Regions from separate parts of the Bacillus sp. Marseille-Q1617 genome, predicted to be linked through region 1. Evidence: riboswitches for the same ligand, from Rfam matches in the RefSeq annotation. Region 1 holds a riboswitch; each other region holds the start of a gene.
What was found. Region 1 has a riboswitch for cyclic di-GMP ahead of HWX64_RS14540 (hypothetical protein). Riboswitches for the same ligand answer to the same signal wherever they lie in the genome.
Positions count from the first base shown of each region.

Region 1 (2,268 bases):
AGAAGCAGAAGCTGCGAAACGCGCAGCAGCTCAAGCTCAAACTAGCACGAGCAGCAGCGGCGGTTCTACTGCAGCACCGGCACCGAGCACGCCTGTTAGTTCCGGAACTTGGACAAGACCGGCATCCGGTGCTATCACAACTGAGTACGGCTGGGATACATTGAACGGCAAGCCTCGTTACCACTATGGTATCGATGTCGCGGCACGAGGTAGTGTTCCAATCGTTGCAGCAGCAGATGGATATGTCATCAAGAGCCAATACAGCTCAAGCTACGGTAACGTTGTATACATCACTCACTCGATTAACGGAAAAACCTTTACTACAGTCTATGCCCATATGTCTTCTTCATCAGTAAGCAGCGGACAGCCTGTAGACAAAGGACAGCAAATCGGGTACATGGGGAACACAGGTTATTCCTTCGGTCAGCATTTACACTTTGAACTTCATGCAGGTTCATGGAATGCGTCGAAATCAAACTCTGTTAACCCGCGCCAATATATCAATTTCTAATAGAATAGTAGTCTATGAAAAATCCTGCCATATGTTTATGGCAGGATTTTTTTGGATAATAGTTTACAAAATACTTCTCTCTATTCTAATATTCATAAAAGAATAATCCTCGACCCTTACAAATCATACGCTATAATGTATAATGAAATAAATGTCGAAAAAGTAAGTTTTTTGCACAAAAACTCTTTCCTCTATTGCTGGTAACTGGTACTATAGTATTGTTGTGGATGAAACTAATTTATATCATTTGAACTATTTAACAACCTTCGATAACGGCAAACTAATTCGAAAGATTAGGACGCAAAGCCACGGATCTAACGTTTTTTTAAAACTATGACCGCCGGGCTACCGAAAAGGATTGGTACATAAATGAACGCTGTCGCCAACTGACAGTTTCATTTAGCCCGCCATTCTTTTTGGCGGGCTTATTTTTTTATAGAGCCCAAGGTCACTGCAGGCAGGCAAACATCTGAAAACAGAAAGGAGATTACAAGATGGAACAAATAAATACTTCTGATGTAAGAAGACAATTGAGAAGTTTTTGCAGGAGAAATCGTTCCTCTTTGAAGAAGTACAGCTCCTATACTGCGGAAGAAATCAGCGATATGGTATTAAGCAGGCTGGGCTGTGAAGAGGTTAAGAGAATCGTAGACGACATCCAGCTGATCGATCGCAGAGGCGGAAACACGGGATTTTACTTGTTGCTTATTTTAGAAGCACTGAAGGGTTCACAAAAAGCTAGTTCAAATGAGAGGGCAATTATATAATAAAACCGGAAGTCCAATTTTTTTGACCGCCGGTTTTTTTGTTATTTTAAATTGACCCTTCGTTAAGATCAATCCTCCATTATGCAGACTTCGATAGCCAATGCTCCAGGTTCTTTTCAGCCGTACGAATATCCATTGTGATGTTAGTGAGCAGTTCAAAATGGTGATCTCTTTCACCATGATGTTTCAATAATTGAAAGATAGCAGGCTTTTGATACTTGATCACTGTCATCACTTCCATCATTGGCAAGTAAGCTTCTTTAGGCTGAATGCGCAAAAAAGAGCATATGAGCTGGATATACTCACCTGCGTGCTTTTGTTCATCGCTACTCAATTCAATCAATGCATGTAACCTGCTTATATGACGTTTAATCGTTTGCAATTCTTCAAATGTCATTGTGATATCCCCTTTATCTTTTGTTGGCGGCCCGGCCATCCTGGCGGTAATGATAGAATCCGCCCTAAATCCGCAGCTATGCGTCCTTCCTTTTAAGGAAGTATGCCGTTTTCAACAGAAACCCGGACTTCCATCTTTTCCTTATTATCGACTGCCTGTCCTATCCCGTTAATCGTATTAAAGATAAAGTAATAGTTCTAAATTACTAAATTGAAATTTACGTTAAAGAAGTCAATCTACTTGATTGGTGTGGAGAAAAGCATCATACTTACATACATAAGAGGGTATCTTAGTTCAGACCGATTATTGCCCAAACGGTCTATATATCCGTAAAAGTGAAAAGAATGGAATAAACCGATTATTCTTCGATGGACTGACTATTCAGACCTAAACAAACCAACAAAACGGAGGGACCAACCATGCAAGGACACGGACATCTTTTTCAACACCACAAAGCATCCAAACTGCTCGATCCAAAACGGCAGGAAATGGTGCCGGTGGACAAAGTACTCGAGCTTCTTCAATTGGATAGAAATGACCTCCTCGCCGACCTCGGATGCGGCAACGGCTATCTGACACTGCCGATCGCAAAG
Region 1 covers NZ_CAHJXM010000002.1:628,544-630,811, forward strand. The annotation lists gene HWX64_RS14535 (murein hydrolase activator EnvC) at 1-511, shown strand, start outside; cyclic di-GMP riboswitch class I at 776-864, shown strand; gene HWX64_RS14540 (hypothetical protein) at 1,006-1,278, shown strand; gene HWX64_RS14545 (hypothetical protein) at 1,358-1,675, opposite strand; cyclic di-GMP riboswitch class I at 1,698-1,792, opposite strand; gene HWX64_RS14550 (class I SAM-dependent methyltransferase) at 2,095-2,268, shown strand, end outside.

Region 2 (2,268 bases), on a different contig from region 1:
GGTAGATTTTTTCGTCTCCCAATTCCGTGAACTGCATCAGCTCAAAGCCGAATTTCTTAAAGATGAAGACAATGAACAGCTGGAGCAGGAAAGCAAACATAAGGTCAGGGACCGTTTCCAGGAGGTTCAACAGCTTTTTTAAAGGTGAAGACAACCAACGGGGAAGAAATACCGTGATGACAGTCAAAATAAACCCGACTGCGAGTCCGATCGCCAAAGCCCCGCCTAATACTTGTAAAGAATACAGATAAGGATCCCACAGCATATCCATGAAATGTTCCGTATATCCTTTATATGTATAACTCCAATTTTCTTTATCCCAAAATGCAAAGAAAAACTTAACAACTTCTTCGGAATACCCGATGAAGTTATAAAGGCCCCTTTCTCTCATTGCTTGTGGAGCAACGCTGATGGCAATGATCCCGAGAAATCCAAGAAAATAATAGAACACGAATTTAAGCGGAAACCTCCAAAATCTCATAGTAATCCCCTTTTTCTTTTTTTCTTCAGTTTAATTGATGTTGTAAATTTTTTCAATTTTATTTCAATTACAACAATTCAATTTCAAGTAAGCAGCGGAACCGGCTCATGGAAAAATGTAAGCATAACAAAAAGGGACACTCAGTCATGAATATAACCAAGCATCCCTATCTTTCATTATTCATGCCAGCAGCCGACTCGGACGGCCGAGAAAATAGCCCTGCCCAATCGTGATGCCAAGTTCCTTTGCCACAAGCATATCTTCTTCTTGTTCTATTCCTTCTAATATGATGAGTGTATCCCTGCCGTAGAATTGATGAAAGAAAGAGATAAAACGCTGTTTTCTTTCACATACAGCTAAATCTTTTGCAAAATAGCGGTCAAGCTTGATGATATCCGGTTCGAATTCGATGGCCTTTTTTATAGAAGCAGTCCCTTGTCCAAAATCGTCAATGGCATATAAAACATTGTATTGTTTAAGATTCTTTAGAGCCTTCAGTAATAAGGGATTCTGCCAGAGCTCATCTGAAGTCGATTCATTCAGCTCAAATACAAGCCGTCCAGAGAGTTCAGGATAGGTCTCCATGAGATGGTCGAAGTATTTATGAAAGCTTGGGTGTAAGAGCGTGGTCACATACACATTCAAGAACAGCTTTCCATTCTGGTTCTGATTATGCAAGAACCCCTCAATCGCTTTTGAAATCGATAGGGTATCAAGCTTATACAAAATGTTAGCCTTCATGGCCGTCTGGAAAAGCGTCTCTGGATTCTCCTTATAGATATTCCGCAGCAAAGCTTCATACCCGTAAAGCGATTGACAGTGATCAATTGTATATAATGGCTGATAATCATGATAGATAAAGTCATCTTGAAAAATCGTAAATATATTCATAAAACCCCTGTACTCTCTTATCGTAAGTTTTTTGGAATGGAATTCTTTATTTGAAACAAAAAAGACCACATGAAAGAACGTATGAATACGTTCGTATGTGGTCGGTTGCGCTACTAGCTCCCCAGAATGTAAGCGCCCATCTATCATTCAGGTTCACAGCTCCCAATATGCGAAATTTATCATTTTATGTAGAAAAAAATCTTAATAAGTAAAATATACCATAAAACTAGTACATTGGGAGTATTTTTTCATTATTTATTTGAAAATTTAGAATCCGTTACCGCTATCTGGATACATATGGATTCCCCTTCACCCAAAAACGCCATGGATATTCTCTTGCTTCCCCGGTGTTATCAATACCGATTCTTTTTCCTGAAGCAATTTCCAATGGGGTATATCCCTCTGTTATGATAAGCGGCGGCTCAGTATAAAATCTTCCATAGTCCTCCATGGTAATCCCTAAAGCTTTCGTCAATTTACCGGGGCCGCTCGTCCAGTTTTTCATCGGATGTCCTTTTCTTCTTTCCTCCATTAAGTCGAGACCCTCAAGCGGCTCGACCGCCCTGATCAGGATGGCATTAGGCACCCCGATTTCAGCGGATACCACATTGACCAGGCAATGGGTATGCATCAAATATGTATATATCCGGCCTGCTTCATGGAACATAATCTCCGTCCGCTTTGTCCGTCGATTGCCGAAGCTGTGGGCGGCCCTGTCTTCAGGACCCAGATAAGCTTCAGTTTCCACGATATAGCCTGAAGCAATTCCTTCCTCCGTTTCCTTTACGAGCACACAACCTAAGAGCGATTGAGCAAGCTCTAAGGTCGGCCTTTCGTAAAAAGAGAGAGGCAGAGGTGTGTAGTTCATCATTTCACATCCTTATCTAATTCCTTCC
Region 2 covers NZ_CAHJXM010000001.1:90,554-92,821, reverse strand. The annotation lists gene HWX64_RS00555 (ABC transporter permease subunit) at 1-481, opposite strand, end outside; gene HWX64_RS00550 (EAL domain-containing protein) at 662-1,372, opposite strand; cyclic di-GMP riboswitch class II at 1,464-1,545, opposite strand; gene HWX64_RS00545 (DNA-3-methyladenine glycosylase) at 1,656-2,240, opposite strand.
Region 2: it holds a riboswitch for cyclic di-GMP, as region 1 does, so the genes downstream of both, HWX64_RS00550 (EAL domain-containing protein) here and HWX64_RS14540 (hypothetical protein) in region 1, are expected to answer to the same signal.

Region 3 (2,268 bases), 270 kb from region 1:
GTCTTCCTCGTTTCGGGATCCTTGGTCAGCCGTCCTACAAGGGTTACTTGATTAATCACCTTCGTTCTTCACTCCTTTCTCTTTGGAATGATTTCATCTTACACCCCTTCTTTCAAGCTTGTAAAATCGTTAATTTCCGAAATTCAAAACCAAAACAGCCTTAGATTCGGTAAATTCGTCTAGGGAGATTTTCGATTTTCGTCGCAAAATAAGGCCAAATATCGGAAATCAGACTTTTTTAACACAATTTGATATTAGGGATTCTTTTCACGCTGTGATATAATTTTTTTAACAATACCTATTTATAGGAGATGTTCGTTCATGAAAACCTTTAAAGTGATTTCACTGCAGGTAGTTGATAATGATGAACTCCAGGATTTTGAAATTGAGGACGGTTTGATCATCAATAAAGAGGATGAGAAGAGGACGTGGCTTGTCGAAACATATATGCCCCAAGATCACATTGAGTTTTTCCAAAAGGCCCAGCAGAAAAAAAGCGACTTGGAAATACAGGTCGTCATTTCCCACAAAGCAAATGATCCTGCCGCTTTCATGACATCCATACGCTGCATCAAGAAAATGAACGGCCGCATGAGTATTTTATTTGAAGGAAAATTAAAGAAGCAGCGGAACGAATATGCCGAGCTTTTATTGGACGACTTGCTTCAAAGAGGATATTCCGGTGAGGAACTGATGAAAGAATTCCGCGAGAAGATGGTATCCAAGCCGCGTATCCCCGCAACATCAAAACCGAGCGTCTAATTTTACGTGAATATGTAAACTTCTTGTAGAGTACCCGTTGACGGTTTGATATAATTACATTATCGAAACGATTTTATAGGCAGGTGTCCGCGATGATCGGGGAAAGAGTGAAAAAGTATAGACAGGAAAAAAGAATGTCTATGACAGAGCTGGCTGAAAAAGCTGGGGTTGCTAAGTCATATCTGAGCTCCATCGAGCGCAACATTCAACAAAACCCATCCATTCAGTTTTTAGAAAAAGTCTCTGCCGCTTTGGGAATCTCGATGGACGCGTTATTGCATGATGAATCCGAAAACACAGCAGTTGACCGTGAATGGATCAAGATTGCAGAGGAAGCGATGGATTCTGGAATAACGAAAGAACAATTCCGTGAGTTTATTGAATTTAATAAATGGAAATTGGGCAACAAATAAGTCTTGCAGGTTCTGCAAGACTTTTTACGTTAAACCACTTTATATTCTTCAGCTGCTTTTTTACTATGATTTTGTAAATACTCTCTAATTTCATTCTTTGAAATCCCTGCATCCAATGCCTGTTTAACTAGTTCAACCCATTCAACATCAAGTTCACGCTTCATCAATACCATTCCTCCCAAAATACATATATGTATTTCAGGCAATCCAGCCATCTTAGCCGTCCAATGTGCAATTAGTTATGTATATTACCTTTTTTCCACATCTTCTTACCTTAGATCTGTGACTTTGCGTCCCTGCTTTTCAGCAGGTTTGCCTTTGTCTGACTAGCTCCTTAGAACTATACCCATTATACTAATGAACAACCTTCAATTTTGTTGTTTTTTGTCTTTTCTGACAATTATTTTTACACTTTTTTCCTACATTTACTGTTATTTTTTGACAAACGATTAATCATTTTACTAAAAATAGGCTAATTGATAAAAGAAACGAAGAAACTTGTGTCGAATTACTGCGAATTATTACACCTTATGTTAATGTGGTAAGCTTCTAATTTCTTCTTTAAGGGAAGGACTTTTTCATTAATATTCTGGAAGGTTTTGGAGTCGTAAAAAGGATGATCAGTTAAGTCATTTCCGCAGGATGGACAGATCCATTGACCATATTCGGTGCTGCTAAATGATGGTCGCGTACATCGGGTGCAGATTTTTCTATACATACTATACCTCATTCCTTTCCCGAAGGTGGTTTTCTGCTAGCTTAAAGTTTGATGCTGCCATTACGTTCTTCTTACTTTTGGTATAAAGATATAAGCTCATACCTGTTATCAATAGTGCTATCCCCGCTACTAAAATCTTATAATAAATTGTTCCTGTATATGGTAAAACACCATTTCCATCGACCGGAAGTGCAGCCCCCATTGGCCCTTCTACAAAAAAATTAAATTGAAATTCCGTCGATAACCCCTGAAATTCGTTTCCGAGTTCATATGGTATTTCTACTTTAAAATACAGAATTTCAGAGGAATTGCTCTCAAGTTCCCGGGCGTCCAATTCTTTAAAATCTTTTAACTTTCCCTTTACTAAGATATTCT
Region 3 covers NZ_CAHJXM010000002.1:361,511-363,778, reverse strand. The annotation lists gene HWX64_RS13380 (single-stranded DNA-binding protein) at 1-59, opposite strand, end outside; gene HWX64_RS13375 (YwpF-like family protein) at 322-762, shown strand; gene HWX64_RS13370 (helix-turn-helix domain-containing protein) at 855-1,175, shown strand; gene HWX64_RS13365 (anti-repressor SinI family protein) at 1,205-1,339, opposite strand; cyclic di-GMP riboswitch class I at 1,374-1,502, opposite strand; gene HWX64_RS13360 (TasA family protein) at 1,895-2,268, opposite strand, start outside.
Region 3: it holds a riboswitch for cyclic di-GMP, as region 1 does, so the genes downstream of both, HWX64_RS13365 (anti-repressor SinI family protein) here and HWX64_RS14540 (hypothetical protein) in region 1, are expected to answer to the same signal.